DNA from 2 places in the Ornithinibacillus jepli genome. Region 2 is predicted to be linked to the other one. Evidence: predicted binding sites of a transcription regulator. Region 2 holds the regulator's gene; the other holds the start of a gene.
What was found. Region 2 encodes NrdR, which represses ribonucleotide reductase genes. Its sites were predicted from a motif close to AACACNATATATNGTGTT; they were not measured.
Positions count from the first base shown of each region.

Region 1 (12,725 bases), 240 kb from region 2:
CACCTTCGATAGTTATATATCCTTCTCTTAATTCGTCTTCCATTCTATATAAGGAAAACTCACTTAACTGGTTAATGATATAAATACTATCCTGCTTCGTTGGCTGTGCTTGAATAACCCATTCCAATCCATGGTCAAATATAAGCTCCATTGGTTGATTTAATCGCACCCGTATTTCCTGCAGTATATCCCAGCGGTTACTAATTTTTCTTTTTAAGAGAGATTTAATTTCAGTCGGAAATAAACGAAGTATCTCCTCCATAGCTTGTCCTCACTTTGTATAGGTTTTAGAAATTGATTTTCTATAAGTAAATGTATGTCTGAGTGTAGATTTTATGACTGATAGAAGTTAAATAATAGAGTTGATAATATTATGTAGTAGATTAGGGAGACTAAAATGTATAATGACAAAAAAAGCCAGTTCAATTAGAACTGACACTTTTATATAGGTATATTAATTTTATAGAACTTGGAAATATCTTTATCTAAAGATTTATTCACTTACATTTCCTTTTCTAAATAGCCAAATTGATCAAATCGTTTATATCTCTCTACTGCTAAAATCCCTTTCCAATAAGTCCTTGCAACTTCATATTCCTCTTCATAACTTCCCCAAGTCCACGAGATATCCCAAATACCTTCATCTGACAGTTTCTCCAAATAAAAAGTAAAATTCTTTTCTATTAAAGAGCCTAGTTTTCTACACAATGGATCATTAGGACTATGGATAAAATCTAAAGGTAACGACACATACCCTGTATCCCATTCAGCTACATCTTTATTAATACAGTCTAATGCTAAATCATTTATTTTGTCCGATATTTGTTCATAAGAGTATGGAACAATAGATTCCAGGATAGTTTTATACGGTTTAATAATTTTAATAAATTGTTGAAAGTTATTAATTTCATGCTTATCCATTTCATGTTGAACCATTAAATGAGTAACAGCCTTTTCTATAGAATTCCAACCTAATTCTGATGCTTTACTATCCGGTTCAGACCAATGTATAAGGTTAGCTGCTAGCTCTATACTGGGGTTATAGGACCAATTTTCTACTGCGCCTTCATTCCAATGCCACCATGGGGCATGTGGGTAATCATTATTTTCAGGGCGTACAGATGCCCATTTCGCAGTTTTTTGTTCAAATGTATTTACTAGATAGGAAACTAGCGACTGTACTAGTGGTTCGTCTTTTTCAGCACCTACCTCTATAAGGACTTGCCCCGCTGCCCAACTTGCCATTGCAGAAGATTTTGGCAACCAAAAATCAGGTTCTATTCCATGACCAAATCCTCCATCTTCATTTTGAAATTCTTTTAGACTTTCTATTACTGTATCTTTTGTTCCATTACCAAATAAAAATTCAAAACGGGCAATTTCTAGCTTCCGACAATTATGTATTAAATAATCTCTTGTTATATTTAACTGCTCAGCTGATAGTTTCATCATAAACCCCCAAAAATTTGCATTGTTATTATCATTTTATCATAAATATTCAAAAGATAACGAACTCTCCCCAATAAAAAAATGACCATCATAATTGATGATCACTTTCTACACAAAGTTATTATTATGCCCGAGAAACGTACTTCCCATCAGAAGTATTAATAATAAGCTTATCTCCTACATTGACGAAGAATGGTACCTGAACTACTAATCCTGTTTCCACTGTTGCAGGTTTTGTACCACCACTTGCGGTATCTCCTTTAATACCTGGCTCTGTTTCGACTACCTCTAGTGTTACGTTGTTAGGAAGATCAATTCCAAGCATTTGTCCTTGGTAACTAATAATAGACACTTCCATATTTTCTTTTATAAATTTTAATTCATGCTCAATTTGTTCAGAAGTAAGTTCAATTTGTTCATATGTTGCTGTATCCATAAACGCATGAGAGTCGCCTGATGCATATAAGTATTGCATCTTCTTATGTTCAACATGCGCTTTTCCTACTTTTTCACCAGCGCGGAATGTTTTTTCTTGAATACTACCATTACGAAGGTTGCGAAGCTTGGATCTAACAAATGCAGCACCTTTTCCTGGCTTTACATGTTGGAAATCAACAACTTGCCATACATCATTATCTAATTCAATTGTTAAACCTGTCTTAAAATCGTTTACTGAGATCATTCTTTGTCCTCCTCGAAGCTCTTGCTTTATAGCTGAATAAGTTCTTTCGTTGATGTTGTTAATCGTTCATTACCAGTTTCCGTAATAACAATATCATCTTCAATGCGGCAACCGCCAATATTCGGAATATAAATTCCTGGTTCAACCGTTACAACCATACCAGGTTCTAATTTTAATCCACTTCGGAACGAAAGTCCAGGACCTTCGTGCACCTCTAACCCAATTCCATGACCGGTAGAGTGACCAAAATAATCGCCATAACCTTGTTCTTTAATATAATCTCTAGTTAGAGCATCTGCTTCAATGCCAGTCATTCCTGGTTTTATATTATCTACTCCACGAAGTTGTGCTTCTAACACAGTATTATAAATTTTTCTTAATTCATCGCTAATCTCACCAACAGCTACAGTTCTAGTTATATCTGAAACATAGCCTTCATATAGTGCACCATAATCTAATGTAACTAACTCACCAGCTTGAATCTCTTTTGCAGAAGCGACTCCATGAGGCATTGCAGAACGGAAACCAGATGCTACAATGATGTCGAAGCTAGATTGTGTTGCACCTTGTCTTCGCATGAAAAATTCAAGTTCATTGGAAACTTCAATTTCTTTAACACCAGGTTTAATATAACCTTGAATATGTTCAAAAGCTTGATCAGCAATTTCAGCAGCTTTCTTCAAAATTTTTAATTCTTCCGGTGTTTTAATCAAACGAATTTTTTCTACAATTTCACTGGTTGGAACTAACTCTAGATCTAACAACTCATTATAGCGATCATATGTAGCATAAGTAATGTGATTTTTTTCAAAGCCTAATCGTTTAACATTAAGTTTCGTTAATTGTGACTTCACTTCTTCTTCAATTAATGTCTTATGCTCAACAATTGTAAAACCTTTTGCTTGAGCTGATGCTTGTTCTGTATAACGGAAATCTGTAATAAAGATAGCTTCTTCGGCACTAACTAATGCAATACCAGCTGTACCAGTAAATCCAGTAACATAACGGCGGTTAATCGGGCTTGCAATCATTAATGCATCAAGATTTAATTCTTGAAGTGATTGTCTAATCTTATTTAGCTTTTCCATCTCTTCATCCCTTCCCTTTTGTTCACTAGCATAATATGAAACAAAAACACGTCTCTTTTTAGTTGTTATGACTTTAACAGTTTACCATAAATAGACAAGTTTGAATATTGATTTAGCTAATGAAAGGAAGTTAATTTCTAGATCGCAGGCTTTCTATTCTTCTTTTTTAGTAGTCTTACTTAATATGGAATCATGATAATCAAACGAAATAGAATACCCAATAAAGGTTCCATACAATATGTACAGACATATAGTAGATATTATCGACTTTAATTCCAATTCAGAAACACTAGGTACATTAACAAAAATAGGCTGTAATACAAAAAAGACGATAGCCCACAATATAATACCGTAAACTACTCCCATCCAAATTGAGTAGATTTTTTTAAACACTCCATAGTAAATTAGTGCAACTCCAATGGATATAATACCAATAAGTACAATTGTCACGAGTTCTCCTAACCAAGTGTCTGTCCATCTAGCTGTAGTCCATGAACGAAGTAAGAAAGATTTTGCCGAAACTTCCATAAAATTAAAATAATACATGAACAGTCCTAATAGACTTGCTATAATTCCCCCAATAAATCCCGTAAGTAATGATCTACCAAGAAAAGTTGATGATTCCTCCTGTTTATTTTGTTCGAGTTTTTTATCTTCCATATGATCCACCTCCATTTTTAGTATTACCCATTGGTTAAAATGCATTACAGAAAATACGTTTATTGATAAAATGAAGAGAAGAAAAAGAGTTTGAATAATTTGTGGTAAGACGGAAACAATTATACTAGTAATGCAAGACCGATTATCTATCATATTTCTGAAATATATTAGTAGGTAACATATACATACATGTAATGAAAGGAAGATTCACATGAGGAAAAATTCCATTATTAAATTTATCATATACGGAATTGTTGGATTAGCAGTATTAGGACTCATTATCCAGTTGTTTGGTAACACGACAGGATTCTTACTTAATATTCTTGTTAGTATCATAATAGGAATAACTATTTTTGGATTAATATATTTCTTTATTTTAGGTGGTCGTAACAAATCGACTGATGCTAAGAAGTATAAACAGGCAGTAAGACAATCGAAATCAAAATACTCACATACTAATCAAACACCTATTATAAAACAACAGCAAACTAACCCTTTGAAAAAGAAATCGAAAAAACGCCCATCACATTTACGAGTAATAGATGGGAACAAATCGAAACGGAAGAAAGCGGGCCTCTAATATTAGAAGCTCGCTTTTTTAAGTCGACCAATATCTAAGAAAATTATTAGCCACATCTCGGCCATTATTGATTAATTTTTCTTTCACATTATTATCAATTTTAAAATCAGTAGTATGAACATCTTTTACAGGAATAAAGATAATGCTCTCTTTCTGGGATTTAGCAATATATCTTGCATCATGGGCTTGTTTCATTGTGGAAAATAAAGCATGTAGCATATCTAGTGCATTTTTAATTTTTTTCGGAGAGGTATGTTGAGGGGAATCACTGAGCTTTAAACCTAGAATTGGTCGAGTTCGTTTATTTGTATCACTTTCAAATACCCATAATGGAAAATTGCTTAAAAGACCACCATCTACAATTAAACTTTTTTCTTTACTTATTCCAGTTAACTTTTTGGGCATAAAAAAATACGGAAACCCTGCACTCATTCTTACTGCTCTTGCAATTGGAAAATCATTCGGGCTAATCCCGTATATTCGTTCCAAATCATCAGGAATGACAACTAACTTTCCTAAGGTTAAATCACTGACTATTACTTTTAAATAACCTTCCTTTAGATCTCCAAAAGTATAAATCCTCTTTTTCGCTAATTGGTAATAAATCCACCTCTCAAATTTATCACCTTTGTAAAGTCCCATTTGATAATACAAAAAGAACCATTTACTCCCAGGTATGATTTTAGTAAGACTTGGTGGGTCCAAAAATTCCTCTAAATTTAGTTCATCTAATAACCGTTTAATTTCATCTCCGTTATAACCCGCAGCAATAAAGGATGCCAAGATAGACCCTGCAGATGTACCAGCGACTCGTTCAAATTCTAAGTTTTTCTCGGCTATACTTTCAAGAGCTCCAATGAAAGCATATGCTTTCACACCACCACCAGAGAAGACACCGTCTATTTTCATAAACTATCTCCTTATCACTTTTTAATTAATATGTAAGCAATAAGTATTAAAAATAGAACAATGTCAAGCTCTATTTATCATTATGTTTTTGAACAGCTTTTAAATCATCTAATCGTTTTCGGTCTTCTTTAAAATATTTTACAAGATCACCTAATCTATCAATCGAGTTCCAACTTAGATGATGCTCTATTCCTTCAACATCATTGTATATATTTTCTTCCTCAACTCCGATAATCTCAAGGAAATTCTCTAAAAGCTCGTGTCGAAAAACTAATCGTTCACCAACTTTTTTTCCTTTTTCTGTTAAGACAAAGCCACGGTATTTCTCATATAGTAAGTATTCATCTTTATCTAGTTTTTGAACCATTTTTGTAACGGAAGAAGGATGTACTTCTAAAGTTTCAGCAATATCAGAAACCCGAGCATACCCTTTAGTCTCGATTAAGTTATAAATAATCTCTATATAATCTTCCATACTTGGTGTTGGCATCCTGTTCTCCTCGTTTCATGAATAAATTTTTATCTTGCGCAACATTGTTTCCATATATTGAGGATACCGTAATTTTGAGTACGATACAAGCTTTTAGGGGAATATGACAATGACTATGATAAAAAAAGGTTATCAAACGTTTAGTTTGATAACCTCATCATTTATACTATTATAAACCACACTTCAATTGTGCTCCACAGCTAGTACATGTATTACATCCACCAATATCCTCTACATTACCTTCACGACATACTGGACAAGTGTCGCCTACTTCTGAACCAATGGTAACATCCGTTGATTTAAGTTCTTGAATCGTATCCATTAAGACAACTTTTTGTGGTTCATTAGTTTCTTCAAATAATTCTGTTTGCTCGAAATTATTTTCTTCGGCTTTTAGTGTTAGTACTTGGGAGTCACGGCTTCCATCAACATATACCGTACCACCTTTAGCACCTCCACGATAAAGTCTTCTATACACACTTTCAACTTGATCTACACTATAGCCCTTAGGTGCATTAACCGTTTTAGAGATGGAACTATCAACCCAACGTTGGATAACACATTGCGTATCGGCATGAGCCTCTGGAGATAATTCCATAGCTGTAACAAACCATTTCGGAAGTGTTGTTGAGTCTGCTTCAGGATTTGCATCGAAATATTCTTGGACAATATCTGCTTTTACTTCAATAAACTTACCTAATCTTCCGCTTCTGAAGTAGGAGAAGGAGAAATAAGGCTCTAAACCAGTTGAAACGCCAACCATTGTTCCAGTGCTTCCAGTAGGAGCAACAGTTAATAAGTGTGAATTACGAATCCCATATTTTAAGATATCTTGACGAATATCTTCTGGCATTTTTTTCATGTAGCCAGTATTAATAAATGCTTCTCTTAATTTCATTGTTTCTTCTTCATTTTCACCTACTAAGAATGGGAAACTTCCCTTCTCTTTTGCAAGTTCAATAGACTCACGATAGGCTGTTGTGGCAATCGTTTCAAAAATCTTATCTACTAGTTCATTTCCTTTTTCAGAACCATATTCTGTTTCGCAATAGATAAGTAAATCGTGTAATCCCATTACGCCTAGTCCAATACGGCGTTCACCTAGGGCTTGTTTTTTGTTTTCCGCTAAGAAATATGGGGTCGCATCAATTACATTATCTTGCATACGTACACCCGTTTTTACGGTTTCTTCTAATTTGTTGAAGTCTACTGTTTTAGATTGTTTATTTGCCATTTCACCCAGATTTACTGCTGCTAGGTTACAAACAGAAAATGGTGCAAGAGGTTGTTCTCCACACGGGTTTGTTGCAACTACTTGTTGACCATATGCTTTCGCATTAGTCATGTCATTGGCGTTATCTATGAAAAAGATACCTGGCTCTGCAGAATACGTTGCACAAACATTAATTAAGTTCCATAATTCTTTTGCTTTGATGCGGCGATATACACGGACTCCATAGCCCATTTCTTCCCATCTACGTACATCACCAACATTGTGCCAGTTTTCATTATATGCTTTCATTTCTTCTTCATTATAATTCTCCACATCAGGGAATTTAAGTTCATACCATGTATCGTTTTCTACTGCTTCCATAAATTCTTTCGTAATACATACAGAAATATTAGCTCCTGTTAAGAACTCTGGATTGTGAACAGAATAGGTACCACCTGTTCTTAATTTTTCTTCCGCTTCACGTAATACCTTATCTGTAAATCCGCCTTGTCCAGGAATGTTCTTATAATTTAAAATTCCTTGGTAGAGATCGACTTCAGTTTCTGTAAGTGGTGTGAATTTCAGCTTTTCTTGTGCAAGTTTTTTAATTTGTTCATCTTCGGTGTTCTCAATTAAATATCTTAGGATTCTAGGGTTTTGCATCTTAGAAATGATAAATTCTATGATATCAGGATGATAATCAACAAGCATTATCATTTGCGCCCCTCTGCGTGAACCTCCTTGTTCTACAAGATGAGTCAATTTTGCAATGTCATCTAACCATGATACGGAACCCGATGATTTACCATTAACACCTCTTGCTAGTGCATTACGTGGCCGTAGTGTTGATCCATTTGTACCTACGCCTCCACCTCTACTCATAATTTCCATTACTTGCTTACGGTGTTCTGAAATACCTTCTCGTGAGTCTCTAACATAAGGCATTACATAACAGTTAAAGTAAGTTACTTCCGTGTCAGAACCTGCACCATACAATACTCTTCCTGCTGGGATGAAATTAAGCCCTGCAAGTTCCTTGTAAAACTTTTCAAAGGATTGTTGACGCAATTTTTCAGTCGGTTCCACACTTGCTAATCCCGTTGCATTACGTTTTGCAATTTGTTCATAGTAGACTTCTAATGGCTTATCAATACTGTCCAATCCTCTTTTTACGACTCCAGTTTCTGCTTCTTCTCCATCTAAAACTGAAGTGTAATCAGGCTCGACCTGAACTAACGCTTCATTGTTTACCCGATCAATAGATTTAATAAATCCTAAACCTCTTGCTGGGAATTTCGGATCAGCTTTAACCGTTAGGACAACAAAGTCTCCTTCTTTTAATGTCTTTTTCTCTGTATCTTTAAAGGAATAACGGTCTAGCATGACTAACCTAGACACACCTTTATGTAGTAATTTCATATCTGGCGTTATTGGGTGTACCTGTGGAAATTGCTTAATATCTTCGTTAAGCATATCCACGTTAATGTTCGTTCTTGATTCGACAACCGTAGACATTTTATCTCTCCTTTAGACATAAGTGCAAATTCTATTAATCTAGAATTAATTACTATCACCATACCATATTTAGGTAAGATGTTTCAATATCTTGTATTTAAATTTAATACAAACACAATATATAGTAAATAAGGCACATTATATAGTTTTTGTCAACAAATGAGAAAGAGCAAAAATTGAAGAAAAACCTAGATAATTTAAGCTAGATCTGTATATTATTATCTAAATAAACTATTTTTCACATTGCGTAATATGATATGGTTATGGTATCTAATTTTCTCAACAACATTCGACATAATTACAATATACTTGTCCATAGAAAAACTTTGAAAAAATCATGATTTCAGCCTATAATAAGTAAGTACAAATGGAAAGACGGGGGATTAATAGATGGAGTATCTTTTATTAGCACTAATCATTCTTATCGTAATCACAGTGTTTCGTTACTTTAGACAACGAACTTATTTAAAAACTTTAACAGAAGATCAATTTCGTGAAGGCTACCGTAAAGCTCAACTAATTGATGTTAGAGAGCCGCAGGAATTCAAAAATGGTCACATACTAGGTTCTAGAAATATTCCAGTAACCCAAATGAAACAACGTTTAATTGAGATTCGTAAAGATAAGCCTGTTTACCTTTATTGCCAAAGCGGAGCACGTTCTGCTAGAGCTGCACAATTGCTTCATAAAAAAGGTTACGAAGATATCTACCAGTTAAAAGGTGGATTTAAAAAGTGGACCGGAAAAGTAAAACAAGGTTAGTACTATCTACAACAAAAATAAAGAGGCCTCGAATTTTAGGCTTCTTTATTTTTGTTTTAAATAAATCCATGTTTCTTCATTATTTTGGAATAATTGCCTCTTGCTAGCTTCAAAAACAACTATTAAAAAAAGCGCCACAAGATAATATCTTATGACGCATTAATATTCTACTTCTCTTTATAATAACGTAAAATCGGTTTTCTAGCAGCCGTTGTTTCATCCATCCGCTTAACTACTGTATTATGGGGGGCTTCTTGGACGATTTCAGGGTTATTTTCCGCTTCATTTGCAATTTGTAGCATTGTATCAATAAATCCGTCTAATGTTTCCTTGGTCTCCGTTTCTGTTGGCTCTACCATTAATGCTTCCTCGACATTTAGTGGGAAGTAAATAGTTGGAGGATGATATCCAAAGTCTAAAAGACGTTTTGCGATGTCTAATGTACGTACACCGAGCTTCTTCTGTCTTCTACCAGAAAGCACAAATTCATGTTTACAATGCTGTGTGAATGGTAAATCATAGGCTTTTTCTAGTTTACGCATCATATAATTAGCATTTAATACCGCATACTCGCTTACTTTCTTAAGTCCTTCTCCACCCATCGTACGTATATACGTATAAGCACGAAGGTTAATACCAAAGTTACCATAATATGGTTTTACACGACCGATTGACTGTGGACGATTATATTCAAATGTGTAAAAATCATCTTGTTTCACAATTAAAGGCTTTGGTAAAAAAGGCTCTAGTTCTTCGGAAACTCCAACCGGACCAGAACCTGGTCCTCCACCTCCATGTGGGCCTGTGAATGTTTTGTGTAAGTTAAGATGTACGACATCAAATCCCATATCCCCTGGACGAGCATAGCCCATAATCGCATTTAAGTTCGCTCCATCATAATAAAGCTTTCCACCAGCTGCGTGAACAATCTCAGCCATTTCTAGGATTTCTGTCTCGAATAACCCAAGTGTATTTGGATTTGTAAGCATTAAGGCTGCAGTGTCATCTCCAACTACTCGTTTTAAGTCTTCTAAATCTACAAGACCATTTTCGTTAGATTTTACAGTAATCGCTTCAAAACCTGCTACAGTAGCAGAAGCTGGATTAGTACCATGTGCAGAGTCTGGAACAATAACTTTCGTACGATGATAATCCCCATTTGCTTCATGGAACGCACGAATCATCATCAGTCCGGTCCACTCTCCATGTGCACCAGCTGCCGATTGAAGTGAAACGCCAGCCATCCCAGTAATTTCTTTTAACGATTCCTGCAGGTCAAACATCATTTCAAGTGCTCCTTGAACAGTCTTTGGATCTTGATATGGATGTATATGACTAAATCCGTCTAGGCGTGCAACATCTTCATTGATTTTTGGATTATATTTCATCGTACATGATCCCAATGGATAGAAGCCAGAATCAACACCATAGTTTCGATTAGATAATCCTGTGTAGTGACGAATAATATCTAATTCGCTTACTTCAGGCAAATCAGGTGCATCTTGTCTTACATACGTATCTGTTAGTTCAGCATCTAAATCGACGATAGGTACATCTATTTCAGGTAAGTTATAGCTAACTCTACCTTCCTTACTACGTTCAAAAATTAAGGCAAAATCTTGATTACTCATGGATATCCCCCAATTCTTTTACAAAAGTATCTATTTCCTCTTTTGTACGAATTTCTGTTACTGCAACTAACATATGACCTTCAAGCTCAGGATAATAAGTAGCTAAATCATAGCCACCGATAATTCCTTTTTCCAATAATTTATTATTAACAATCTGTACTGAAACTGGTAGTTTCACGATAAACTCATTAAAGAAGGAACCTTCAACTAAAACCTCGAACCCTGCTTCAATAAATTTTTGCTTAGCATAACGAGCCTTTTGCATATTAAGTTCTGCCATTTTTCGTAAGCCGTGTTTACCAATTGAACTCATCGCTACAGCACTTGCGAGAGCATTCAATGCTTGGTTAGAGCATATATTAGAAGTTGCTTTATCCCGACGAATATGTTGTTCACGAGCCTGTAACGTTAAAACAAAACCACGCAGGCCATTTTCATCCGTTGTTTGACCTACTAAACGGCCAGGAATTTTACGCATTAGCTTCTCCGTTGTAGCGAAATATCCACAATGTGGTCCACCAAATTGGGCTGGAATTCCAAATACTTGTGTATCTCCAACAACAATATCAGCACCAAATTTACCTGGTGGCGTTAAATAGCCTAAAGCTAATGGATTACTAGATACAATAAACATTACTTTAGATTGATTATCTAATAATCTTCTAACTTCTGCTAAAGGTTCAATTTGACCGAAGAAGTTAGGATATTGAATCACAACACTAGCTGTATTTTCATCTAAATTGCTCGCAAGTTGATCCAAATCAGTGCGCCCATTTAAATGATCAATATAGACAATTTCTAAATTTTGACCTTTACCATATGTTTCAATGACAGCCTGAGACTCTGGATGAATTGCTTTAGATACTAATACTTTTTTCTTTCTAGTTTGACCAGCACTTAAGTTTACGGCCTCTGCAAGTGAAGTTCCACCATCGTACATAGACGAGTTAGCAACTGGCATACCTGTTAATTCTGAGATCATCGTTTGGAATTCAAAAATAGCTTGTAATTCCCCTTGTGAAATTTCAGGCTGGTATGGCGTATATGCAGTATAAAACTCAGACCTAGAAATAATATGGTCTACTACAGAAGGGATAAAGTGATCATATACCCCTGCACCTAAGAAAGATGTATATTCCCTTAGGTTATAGTTTTTATTAGCCATTTGTACGAGTTCTTTTTTTAAATCTGCTTCACCTTTAGGAGCTTTCAATTTTAAAGCTTCCTTTAAGCGAACTTTTTCTGGAATGTCTGAAAATAATTCATCTGTAGAAGAAATGCCAATTGTGTTAAGCATTTCTTGTTTATCAGTTTCTGTCATTGGTAAATAACGAAAATCCATTTTCATTCCCTCCCCTATTAATCTTGTTTTAAAAATTTTCTAGAAATAACGTTAGCACGTAATCTACGTTTTCTAACTTGTATTTCAAGTTCTTCTCCAAGTTCAGCGAATTCTGTTTTAACTAACGCTAACCCAATATTTTTCTGTAACGTTGGTGATTGTGTACCAGAAGTAACAAACCCAATAACTTCATTTCCGTGTAAAACTTCATACCCATTACGAGGGATACCTTTATCAATCATTTCAATTCCAACTAGTTTACGTTTCGTTCCATTTTCCACTTGATCTTTTAATACTGCTTTTCCGATAAACTCAGCTTCCTTATTAACTTTAACTGCGAAACCAAGGCCTGCTTCAATTGGAGTAATCTTAGCAGATATTTCTTGACCGTATAATGGTAAATT
Region 1 covers NZ_JBFEGG010000001.1:1,187,892-1,200,616, forward strand. Annotated here, with positions in the region: gene spoIIIAA (stage III sporulation protein AA) at 1-262, opposite strand, end outside; gene AB1K81_RS06185 (hypothetical protein) at 502-1,449, opposite strand; gene efp (elongation factor P) at 1,574-2,131, opposite strand; gene AB1K81_RS06195 (M24 family metallopeptidase) at 2,158-3,219, opposite strand; gene AB1K81_RS06200 (YqhR family membrane protein) at 3,373-3,879, opposite strand; gene AB1K81_RS06205 (SA1362 family protein) at 4,091-4,459, shown strand; gene AB1K81_RS06210 (patatin-like phospholipase family protein) at 4,478-5,368, opposite strand; gene mntR (transcriptional regulator MntR) at 5,439-5,858, opposite strand; gene AB1K81_RS06220 (vitamin B12-dependent ribonucleotide reductase) at 6,028-8,586, opposite strand; gene AB1K81_RS06225 (rhodanese-like domain-containing protein) at 8,977-9,348, shown strand; gene gcvPB (aminomethyl-transferring glycine dehydrogenase subunit GcvPB) at 9,516-10,979, opposite strand; gene gcvPA (aminomethyl-transferring glycine dehydrogenase subunit GcvPA) at 10,972-12,321, opposite strand; gene gcvT (glycine cleavage system aminomethyltransferase GcvT) at 12,339-12,725, opposite strand, start outside.
Region 1: a site for NrdR is predicted at 8,698-8,715, ahead of AB1K81_RS06220 (vitamin B12-dependent ribonucleotide reductase). Genes of this name have one in related genera too.

Region 2 (12,725 bases):
GGTCACGATAAGCATATTGACCTGATTTCATTACTTGTTGTTTTGCTGTTTTAAATAGAGTTCTCTTAGAACCGTAGTAACCTTTAGCTAATTTAAGTACGCGTTTACGACGTGCGCGCGTAACTGTTCCACCTTTAACACGTGGCATAGTAATTCCCTCCTAATACATTACGTTGTATGTCAGTTTAGTTTAGTTTTATAATTGCTTTTTGAAAAAGTATACCTCTTATTTAGGAAGCATTGCTTTGATACGCTTGAAGTCACCAGAAGAAACTAGTGCACCTTTACGTAATTTACGCTTTTGCTTTTGAGATTTATGTGCGAACATATGGCTTGTGAAAGCATGTGATCTTTTTACTTTTCCAGAACCAGTTTTCTTAAAACGTTTAGCTGACCCTTTGTGGGTTTTCATTTTTGGCATGTTGATTTCCTCCTCGAATGCTTAAATGCTTATTTATTTTCATTGTTTGGAGCAAGCATCATGAACATATTACGGCCTTCCATTTTCGGCTTAGATTCCACTGTTGCGATATCCTTAACCGCCTCTGCAAAGCGATCTAATACCTCTTGACCTAGCTCCTTGTGAGTAATTGCACGTCCGCGAAAACGAACAGCTGCTTTTACTTTATCGCCTTTTTCTAAAAATTTTCGAGCATTCTTTAATTTTGTATTAAAGTCATGTTCGCCAATTCCAGGTGTAAAGCGTACTTCTTTAACGTTAATAACTTTTTGATTTTTACGAGCTTCTTTTTCCTTCTTTTGTTGCTCGTAACGGAATTTACCGTAATTCATGATTCTAGCAACAGGTGGTTTTGCATTAGGTGCCACTAAAACTAAATCCAAATTAGCTTTTTGTGCAAGTTCTAATGCTTCTTGACGTGATTTCACACCAAGTTGATCCCCGTTTGAATCAATTAATCGTACTTCTTTCGCACGAATTTTTTCATTAACGTTCATATCTTTGCTAATAACCAGCCACCTCCAAATATTCTTGGGTCTGATCCATTGCCTGACAAGTTCTAATCAAACAAAAAATGTGGGCACACAAATGCACCCACATATCTTTAATCGTTCATAAAAGATGTAAACCAGTCGACTACTAAGCGTGTCAATCAGGTGAGAAGCGGGTGCTTCTACTTGTCATCAAGATCATTCAATTTTATTCAACTTTTATAGATTAACACGTAACTGAATAAAATGTCAACCCTATTTCATAAACTAGTATACACTACTTATCCGAGAAATGGAAGTATCACCATATTTAAATTGGAAACTAACGAGTAACTGCAGATAATTACGCGAGATAGTTGGATAGTTACACCAAAGCTTTTGTTTGTAACTATCCACTTCCGGCCAGTACTGCCACGTGTCTATACTTATCAGTTATTTTTTTTACGCAAAACTTTCTTATCAATCTCATCTTTAATAAGACTTTCAAATTCTTGATAAGGAAGTGTTACTGATTGCTGCTCACCGTATCTTCTGACATTAACCGCAACATCTTCAACTTCTTTATCCCCAACAACTAGAGCAAATGGTATTTTTTCTGTTTGGGCTTCACGAATCTTATAGCCAATCTTCTCATCTCGCTCATCGACTTCCACACGAACACCTTGGTATTGTAATTTTTCCGCTACTTTTTTCGCATAATCAAGGTGAACCTGTGGAGAAACTGGTATCACTTTCACTTGAACTGGTGCTAACCAAGTTGGGAAAGCTCCTTTATATTCTTCTAGCAGGAATGCTACAAAGCGTTCCATTGTAGATACGACACCGCGGTGAAGGACAACTGGACGATGTTCCTTTCCGTCTTCTCCTATATAAGATAGTTCAAAGCGTTCTGGTAACAATACGTCAATTTGTACAGTGGATAACGTTTCATCCTTACCTAGTGCAGTTTTTACTTGTACATCTAGCTTAGGACCATAGAACGCTGCTTCTCCTTCCGCTTCTACATACTCAAGATTCATGTCTTCCATTGTTTCTTTCAAAATACCTTGTGTCATTTCCCACATTTCATCGTTATCAATATATTTTTCTTTATCTTCTGGATCACGGTATGATAAGCGGAAATAATAATCATTGATTCCAAAATCTTTATATACATGTTGAATTAACTCAACTACTCGGATGAATTCTTCTTTCAATTGATCAGGACGGGCAAAAATATGTGCATCATTTAAAGTCATTGCTCGAACTCGTTGTAGACCCGCCAATGCTCCAGACATTTCATAACGATGCATTGTTCCAAGTTCTGCTATACGAACTGGAAGGTTACGATAGCTCCATAATTGATTTTTGAAAATCATCATATGGTGTGGACAGTTCATTGGACGAAGAACTAGTTCTTCATTATCCATTTGCATAGTTGGGAACATATCCTCTTGATAGTGATCCCAGTGTCCACTTGTCTTATACAAATCAACGTTAGCAAGTACTGGCGTATAAACATGGTTATAGCCTAGACGTTCCTCCAGGTCAACGATATATCGTTCAATTTGACGACGGATTGTTGCACCCTTTGGTAACCAAAGCGGTAAACCTTGACCAATCTTTTGGTTTACTGTAAAGATACCTAGTTCTTTACCTAACTTTCGGTGGTCACGTTCTTTTCGTTCTTCTAGAATTTGTAAATATTCTTCAACTTGAGCAGGCTTTTCAAAAGCTGTACCATAAATACGCTGAAGCTGTTTATTATTGCTATCCCCTCTCCAATATGCACCAGAGATACTTAGTAGTTTAAACGCTTTTAATTTACTTGTGGAAGGTACATGTATCCCTCGGCAAAGGTCAAAAAATTCTCCTTGTTTATAAATAGTTACTTGTTCATCTGCAGGAATTGCATCGATAAGTTCTAACTTTAATTTATCGCCTATATCTTCAAACATTTTCTTCGCTTCTTCACGTGATACTTCTACACGCTCTATTTGCAGATTTTCATCCACAATACGCTTCATTTCTTTTTCAATCTTCGGAAGATCTTCTGGAGTGATCTTCTCTTCCATATCAAAATCATAATAGAACCCTTCCTCAATAACCGGTCCTACTCCAAATTTAACATCTTTATAAAGTCGCTTAATAGCTTGAGCCATTAAATGTGCAGTGGAGTGACGGGCAACTTCTACACCTTCTGGACTTTTATACGTAATAATTTCAATCTTTCCACCTTGATTTAATTCACGCTTTAAGTCAAATAATTTACCATCTAATTTAATTGCTAACGCTTGCTTTCGTAATCCTGGTGAAATAGAAGCTGCAATATCTTCTCCAGTTGTCCCTTGAGGAAACTCCTTACTAGCTCCATCAGGGAATACAATTGTAATTTCTGACATCATTAACACTCCTTATACTAATTTTTCTAATGTTCCTTCCTATTTTACTGCTAGTATCAAGCAGCGGGAGTCTCGGTATTCCGACCGCTCACTGCTCTTTGAGTTCAATTTCCACAGCCATACAACAGTAAAGAGAAAATTTTGATGAATTAAAAAACGCCCATCCCTCTGCATAATTTGCAAAGGGACGAGCGTTGGTCACGTGGTTCCACCCTAATTCCCGTAACCTAAGTTACGGCTTTAAATCTTTAACGCAGATATACGCTATTATCTACTACATTCGATAATAGAGTTCAAAGGTGGTAATCATTCGGCTGTATGTGGAAGCTTTCACCACTAGGCTTCCCTCTCTAAGCAAAACAGGAATCAAATGATCATGTCCTTATCCTTACAGATGAATATATTAAATATAAACCACATTATAGCGTTAGTTTAAAGGATAATCAAGTCCTGTTATTGATTTTTTAAATAAATAGGAAAAGGAAATTTATGAAATGGCTCAAAATCAACTCTTTCTTGGAAAACATTAATAACGGTTAACGTTTTCGGTTCTGACGGATAATCCCCATAAATTTTAATTTTTTTCGGAGCCATTGCAACTAATGGAGCAAGATTTAGTTCATCCGCATCTAAACCTACTATGTAGAGTGGCTCCTTCTGCATTAACATTTTTAGTTCTATTCTTGAAAACTTTTTACCGTCAGATTTAAAAAATGAGAACGTTTTTCCTTGTAATATATGAACGACATTATAAACTGGTTCTTTCTTTGCAATGTATTCTCTAAGCATATTGACAAATTCTTGATGATCCTCTTCTCGTTTATATTCATCAATCGCTAATCCAACCATATTAACTAAATATTCCTTAAAAACCTTCAATCTAAATTTTACAATTGATTCAAAGTGTACAGTTGTTGTATTCTTCACATTCGAAACAAATAATGAATATAGAAGTTGCAGTGGATCATCTTTCTGCTTTCTAACTTGGACACTTTCCTCATCTTCACCAGCAATTAACCAGTGAGTAATATCCATAATTTTCTCGATTTCATCTCGATTTGAGTAATAATAAATTTGTTCGATAATATCCCTTATCCAATTCGTTAATCGGTGGTTAACAAAAACCTCAACCATCGATTTAACTACGGAATCAACTAATTCATTGTCTGTCTGTTGGTATTCAATTCTTAAATGATTCCCCCAATCTTCATGCGTTTTCCAATGTAATTCGATTTTCTTGTTATAATGAAATAATTGCTCACAAAAACTGATTACTTCTTTTGTAGAAGAAAAATAAACATCCATTTTAGTCTCATCACCCTCATCCAAAACCAAACTGTTACATTATATGGACATACTTATTAAAAAATGATTAATCCGTTAAAACTAGTAAGGTTAGTAAATGATAGGGATAAAAATAAGGGCATTTTACATAGATACATCAAGCTTTATGTTCATAGTTGAAAAATAGCTAAAATATAAAAAGTCGATAAAAGGAAAACCTTCTATCGACTTTACTGTTCTCTTCTATTATTTGAAAAGATAGGAACTTCCTTACTTATTTGTTTCATTCGTTCCATGATTCTTCCAGCTTTTACTGCTTCAATATCACCACGATTCGATTTAGCAAGGTGGTCCTCCAGTTGATCCATACTATAATTTGAAGTAAAGAATACTGGTAATCTTTCCATCATGCGATATTGTAAAATTGTTCCAAGAACTTCATCTCGAAACCAGGCCGACTGGGTTTCGGCTCCGATATCATCCAACATTAACACATCAGCTTTTTTAAAGTAGTCTATTTTTTCATTAATAGAATCATCTTTGATTGAGGACTTAATTTCTCGAACAAATTCAGGCATATAAATTAACATGGAAGAAATATTATGTTTCTTTAATTCATTTGCAATTGCACCTAAAAAATACGTTTTTCCTACTCCAAATGGCCCGTAAAGATAAAGTCCCTTCTTAGGAAGACCATCTTTAACTTCTCCTAAGAACGCTATAATTTCACGAATTGCTTGTCTTCGGTTCGGATCATGATCGATTCCATCTATTGTTGCTTCTAATATTTCCTTAGGCATATATAGGCTTTGAATTAATTTTTTCTGGTTTTGTTCTTTTTCAAAGACAATACGATTATGACACTTCTCATAGGATAAGTGAATTTCATTATTTTCTACACTGAGAATAGGAGAATATCCTTGTATCATATTTTTACATCCACCTAAAGAGGAACATTGATCACATTGCTTTGACTGCGTGGTATACTCATATAATTTAATTAGATTTTTTTCAATTTCCCGTTCTGGAAGCTCTGGATGTAACGATAGAAATTCTTTTATTTCAGGATTATTTAATACTTCATTTTTTATCCTATTATAATTTTCCTGGAAATTTTCGTTTCTTTCCATCCATTTTTTTAATTCAGATTGTACTGGTTTCATGTCAATCATCCTTGGTACTCATTATTTTTTCGAACTGTCAGCGTACTCTTGTAAGAGAGAAGCAATTTCATCTTTTTCACGTTCTAAATCTATTGTTGCTTCAGCTTTTGCTTTTACTGTATTTTGTTTCCGTTCCTTAAACCATTCCGGAATTATTTCCGTTTTGTTGCTTTTCTTATTATAATTTTGATAGTTTTGCTGTTTTTTCTCAGTAGCTATACGATACCGTTCTATTTCTTTTTTCGCAAACATCATGGCTTCTCTAGCCGTCTTTAGATTTGCTCGCGACCAATGACTAGCAATTTTTTCTAAATAGGCCTTTGAGAGCTTCATATTAGTTTGGAGCAAAACATAATGAATTAATACATTCATTACCGGCGAAGGCAACCCTTGGGTTGTCATAATTTCACGAATTACTTTTAGATCTGGTTCTGATGCATAATTTCCACTTGATAGTTCTTCAAGCAGTTGCTTAGGTGATATATTTTCTAAATGACGGATGAGTTGTTCTTCTTTAGATACAGGCTCTTTTGGAACATGTTTCTCTACTTGTGTTTGATTAAAAGGCTTTGAAGTCAGTTGTACGGTCGCTTCTCTACGTGAAGTTTTAAAACTATCATGGCATGCTTCTTTAAACTCTTCTATATCAAGCCTATTTTCATCTGTTAATGCCCAAAGCACACATTTCTCAATTTCATATTCTGAAAGTCCATATAACTGCATCATTTGATTCATTATTCGTTTATTTTCCGAAGTTAGAACTCGTTTATAAGGAATCATTCGTGCTTTAAGCATTTGTTCCATCCATGAAAAATCCACCGATTCTAATTTTGGTCCAGTACTTTCAGGAATACGATTAATATTTTGCATTGGAGTTACTTCAGTTTGAATGGTCTCAAATACATCTCCGAAAGAAACGGTTATATTATTTCCAGCAGGCTGTTTAATACTTCTGGAATAACAAGATCTTAAAAGAGAAAATTTATCTTTTCCAATATGATGATATAATAATTGCGAAAGCATTGCATCTTGGAAAAAATCAGAAGGTGAAAAAGGAACTTGAAGGATATAATGAAAATTAGTTTGCTCAAGCGTCTTGTCTTCAAACGTTTTTAACAAACCAATTCCCTCCAACTTCAATCTAGCTTCATAAATCTCAACCAGGGAAATATTTAAGTAATTCATTAATGTATGGTGGGTTTGAATCGATACTTCTTTTTGAAAATCCATTTCATGTAAAAGTGTTTGATAAAGCATAACTGCCTTCATACCAAGCAATGGCTGATAAAGATGGGTTAATGATTTTGAATAATCAACAGGCAAATTACCATGCAAATCAACAGTATAACCATCCACTGGCAATATTTTTCCTATGTTCATCTTAACCCTTCTTTCTACGATTTTTACTGCAGATGTTTCAATTTTTATTAGGAATTCTTTTTATCTGTTTGAATTAAGTCTTTTAATTCATCAAGGAAAACATTAATATCCTTAAACTGACGGTATACAGACGCAAAACGGACATATGCTACGTCATCAACACCGGAAAGACGTTCCATTACCATTTCTCCAACTTCTTCACTATCAATTTCTGATGCTCCAGTATTACGTAATTCCTTTTCAACATCAAAAGCAATTGACTCAATCTTCTCTATCGAAACTGGCCTTTTCTCACAAGCCTTTATTAATCCTCGAACAAGTTTTTCTCTACTAAATTCCTGTCTAGTACCATCCTTCTTCACAACAATAAGTGGTACCTCTTCAATTCGTTCAAAGGTAGTAAAACGATACCCACATTTCTCACATTCTCTTCTTCTACGGATAGAACGTCCTTCTTCTATTGGTCTTGAATCTAGTACTTTTGTATTTTTATTCTGGCAATTTGAACATCTCATTTAATTAACCCCATTCATCTAACAATCACATTAAATTTTATCGATTAAAGGTAATTCTTTATTTAATTTTTCATATAGTTCTTTGACCACTTTAGAACTATATCCAAAATCAAACGGTAAAGCTGATTCACTAGAAACGGTAAAATCAATCGCAGTTTGATATGGACGAACCATAATAACAGTAGCAATGACGAAAGCTTTTTTCCCTTTTACAATATAAAAACTTAATTCACCATGCTCTGAAGAAACGGAATTAAGTTCATATTTATTCGATCTATTCACTAGATCTTGTAACATAGCAAGTCCCTTGTCTTTCGTCGTTTTATAATAATGGGTTTGCAATTCTTTATCCCAATGTTTATCTGATGTTTCAGCTTGGTTATAAAAAAAACGTGATATCTTCTTACCAAAAGACATGCCATCCACTCCTAGTTAATCTGACTAGTTCCGTATACTATAACTCTATTTATTTTAACATGTTTTACAAATTATCCCTAGTAAAAATTTAAAATCAAAAAGAGCTGGGAATGGCCCAACTCTTAAATCTACTTACATATTTTTAGGAAACGGATACATTTTTAGCCTTTAAGAAACTACCTACATACTTAACAAGATCAACCACTCTTGCTGAATAGCCCCATTCATTATCGTACCATGCTAACACCTTGATTTTATTGTCTTCCATTACCATTGTAGATAAACCATCAATTATAGCAGAATAATCAGAAGTTGTATAATCAATAGATACTAAAGGCTCTTCACTATATTGAATGATACCAGCTAATTCATTAGCAGCTGCCTCACGAAATATATTATTCACGATATTAGCCGTCACAGGTTCTTCGACGTCCACAACTAAATCCACTAATGATACATTGGGTGTTGGAACGCGTAGAGCCATTCCATGTAATTTCCCCTTAAGATGTGGCAATACTTCACTTAACGCTTTCGCAGCACCTGTGGAAGTTGGTATTATGGATTGTGTACATCCCCTTGCACGACGAAGATCTTTATGTGGATTGTCTAAATTCTTTTGGTCATTTGTAAAGGCATGAACAGTCGTCATTAGTCCATTTTTAATTTTGAAGTTTTCATCTAATACCTTTACTACTGGAGCCAAACAGTTTGTTGTACATGATGCATTGGATATAACGTCATCGTTTTCTTCATCATAACTACTATGGTTTACTCCCATTACTATTGTCTTATCAACTTGCTTGCCTGGTGCTGTAATGACAACTTTTTTTGCACCTGCAACTAAATGTAAACCAGCTGATTCTTTTGTTTTAAATTTCCCAGTTGCATCAATTACTACATCAATAGCTAACTTAGACCAAGGTAATTTATCAGGTTCTCTAGAGTTTACAAGTTCAATTCGTTTTCCATTTACTTCAAGTCCATTCTGAACTGCTTTAACTTCTTCTTTGAATTTCCCGTGAACACTATCATATTTAATTAGGTGTGCTAACGTTTCTGGTGGATAGCTAGCATTAATCGCTACAACCTCTAAATTAGGATCAGTAATCGCTTGCCTAAATACCATTCTCCCAATTCTTCCTAATCCACTAATAGCAATTCGAGTTTTACTCATTATAAGTCCTCCTGATTATGATATACTAATGACTTGAAAATTCAAATATAGTATAACACATTAACGATAAAATGTAAGCATAAATACAAAAAACTCAAAGGACTTTCATTATCCTTTGAGTTTTTCTCATAGTTGTACTTCCCATTTGTTTAAAACATCTTTAAGCTGAGCAAAAGTATTCTCTTTTGAACCGTTGTTATCTATAGTTGCATCAGCAAGTTTCACCTTTTCCTTAACCGGAATTTGTGAATGAATTCTTTGTAATGCTTCTTCTTTTGAAGAACTATCTCGATTCATTAGTCTTTGCAATTGAACCTCTTCATCAACATATACAACGAGAACTTTATCAACCATATGTGTTAGTTTACTTTCAAAGAGTAACGGAATATCCATCACAACACATTTTTCGCCTGCATTAATGTAAGCTTCCTTTAGCTCCAACATACGATTTCTAACCGCGGGGTGTACAATAGCATTTAATTTTGCCCGTTTTTCCGTCTCGGTAAAAATAATCGAACCTAATTTTTTTCGATCTAGTGTACCGTCTGGTAGCAAAATTTCTTTGCCAAATTCTTTTATAATATCTTGGAGTGCACCTTCACCAGGCTCTACTACATCTCTTGAAATTTGGTCAGCGTCAATTATCGGAATTTCTAATTCCTTAAACATGGATGATACGGTACTTTTCCCACTTGCAATACTTCCAGTTAATCCTATTACTAATGGCATTGTAAAATCTCCTTTAAAGCTTTTGACAGTTCAAGCAAACATGAGTGCCCCTGCCACCAACCTTCATTTTCGTAATGGATTTGCCGCAATTAGGACACTCTTTATTTTCTTGGCCATAGACAGACAATTCCTGTTGGAACATTCCCATTTCACCTTGACTATTCACATACGATCTTATAGTCGTTCCACCTTGAGCTACTGCTTCTTCCAAAGTTAAGATAGCTTGTTTTCGTATTTCTTGTACTTCTTTTTTAGTAAGTTTATTCGCTTTTCGTAAAGGGTGAACTCGTGCTTTAAATAACGTTTCATCTACATAAATATTTCCTAAACCAGCTACGATTGATTGATCTAACAATACTGCCTTAATGGAGCGGTTAGTAGATTTAAGTTTTTTATAGAAATAATCTGCTGTAAAGTCTTCATCAAAAGGATCTGGTCCGAGCTGATTCAAAGGTTTTTGAATAAACTCTTCCCCCTTGTTTACGATATGCATCGTACCGAATTTTCGAACATCGTTATACCTGAGTTCTTCTTCAGTTGTAAAGGAAAAAATTACGTGGGTATGTTTTTTTACAGGTTCATCCTTATAATGAACACTGTATTTCCCTTCCATTCTCAAGTGAGAAATTAACGTGTAATTATCTAACTCAAATAAAAGAAATTTTCCTTTTCGTTTTATATCTTGAATGGTTTGACCTATTAACAGCTGTTTGAAATGTTCAACATCATCTGGTTTTTTTATGATTTTTCCCCAATACACGTTAACTTCGTCTATTGTTCGATTTAACACAAACCGTTTTAGTGTGTTTCGTATTGTCTCAACTTCTGGTAACTCTGGCATTTAAATTTCTCCTTATTTCGCATCATACCAGCTATTGCCAAAAGCATAGTCTGCCTTTAATGGGACATTTAACTCGACTGTGTTTTCCATCATAGCTGGAACAATTTCTTTCAGTTTCTCAAGTTCTTCTTTAGGTGCTTCTAAAATCAACTCATCGTGTACTTGAAGAAGAAGACGAGCTTGCATGTTTTCTTCTAATAATTTTTTTCGTAAATCAATCATTGCCTTTTTAATAATATCGGCTGCTGTACCTTGAATTGGAGTATTCATTGCCGTTCTTTCAGCAAAACTTCTTAAATTAAAGTTTCTACTTGTAATTTCAGGTAGATACCTTCTACGATTCATAAGTGTTGTAACATAGCCTTTATGCTTTGCTTCCTGAACAATATCATCCATATAAGCTTTGACTCCCGGATAACTTTCTAAATAACGTTCAATAAATTTTTTGGCTTCCTTACGAGTAATTCCTAGGCTTTGAGAAAGTCCAAAATCACTAATTCCATATACAATTCCAAAGTTAACCGCCTTAGCTTGTCTACGCATATTAGAAGTGACTTCATCCTTTCCAACATGGAACACTTCCATTGCAGTCTGTGTATGAATATCTTCACCGTTTTTAAATGCAGCAATTAACTTTTCGTCGTTAGCAATATGTGCTAATACACGTAATTCAATTTGCGAATAATCGGCAGCAAACATAATCCAATCGTTCTCAGAAGGGACAAATGCTTGTCTAATCTTTCTACCTTCCTCAATTCTAATCGGGATATTTTGCAGATTAGGATCAATGGAACTTAATCGACCAGTTTGAGTTAACGCCTGATTATAGCGGGTATGGATTTTACTCGTTTCCTTATCGACTACTTTAAGTAAACCTTCTATATATGTAGATTGTAGTTTACCTAGTTGGCGATAAAGTAGTATTTTTGAAATAATATCATGCTGTGGTTCCAGTTGCTCCAAGACATCTGCCGCAGTAGAATACCCTGTTTTTGTTTTCTTAATCACAGGTAAACCGAGCTTTTCAAAAAGGATAGGGCCAAGCTGTTTCGGTGAATTAATATTAAATTGTTCTCCTGCAAGCACATAGATTTCCTGTTCCACTTCCTCTAGACGCTTTTTTAATTCTGTACCCATTTCCTCTAGTCGCGGTACATCTACTAAAACTCCAGTATGTTCCATCTCAGCTAAAATAAGTGCTAAAGGCATTTCAAGTTCTTTTAAAAGGGAGTAAAGTTCATATTCTTGAAGCTCATCATCCATCTTATTTTCTAACTTTCTTAATACATCCGTCTTACGTACGATATGGTCTGCTAGTGCCTCTTGTTTTGGAACCTTCATTTTAGCTCCTTTTCCATATACTTCTTCATCATATTGGACAGTTCTAAAGCCCAATCGATGAGCAATAGACGGTATGTCATGGTTATTTTCAGAAGGATTAAGTAAATATGATGCAAGTAGAACATCAAAAGTTACTCCCTTTAGATGTATCCCCTTCTTTAATAAAGCAACAACTGATTGCTTTGCATCAAACACAATTTTCTTTTTCACTGGATCCTCTGCCCATTTTTTAAATTCGATTGAGTCCAAGGCAACTTCTGTCGGAATAAAGTATGCCTGATTATCGTTTACTATTCCAATTCCTTCAATCGGCGCTGTATGATAGCTATCTGAAAGCATCTCAATGACTAGTGCTTCTTCACCTGTAAACATGTCAGAATGGACTTGTTCTACTATCGTATAATCCAAATCTTCAAGTTCTTCCTTCGTTTCTTCTGCCATTTCATCCGTAGTTACTCGACTTAACAAGGATTGGAAACCTAAATCTTTAAAAATCGTTGCTACTTCCTGATTCGGATACCCTTCATAGGATAAATCATTAATGGATAC
Region 2 covers NZ_JBFEGG010000001.1:1,429,111-1,441,835, forward strand. Annotated here, with positions in the region: gene rplT (50S ribosomal protein L20) at 1-148, opposite strand, end outside; gene rpmI (50S ribosomal protein L35) at 227-421, opposite strand; gene infC (translation initiation factor IF-3) at 451-957, opposite strand; ribosomal protein L20 leader region at 1,023-1,145, opposite strand; gene thrS (threonine--tRNA ligase) at 1,380-3,332, opposite strand; T-box leader at 3,513-3,730, opposite strand; gene ytxC (putative sporulation protein YtxC) at 3,786-4,637, opposite strand; gene dnaI (primosomal protein DnaI) at 4,847-5,779, opposite strand; gene AB1K81_RS07505 (replication initiation and membrane attachment family protein) at 5,801-7,159, opposite strand; gene nrdR (transcriptional regulator NrdR) at 7,207-7,674, opposite strand; gene AB1K81_RS07515 (cytosolic protein) at 7,705-8,091, opposite strand; gene AB1K81_RS07520 (glyceraldehyde-3-phosphate dehydrogenase) at 8,234-9,265, opposite strand; gene coaE (dephospho-CoA kinase) at 9,392-9,994, opposite strand; gene mutM (DNA-formamidopyrimidine glycosylase) at 10,008-10,835, opposite strand; gene polA (DNA polymerase I) at 10,848-12,725, opposite strand, start outside.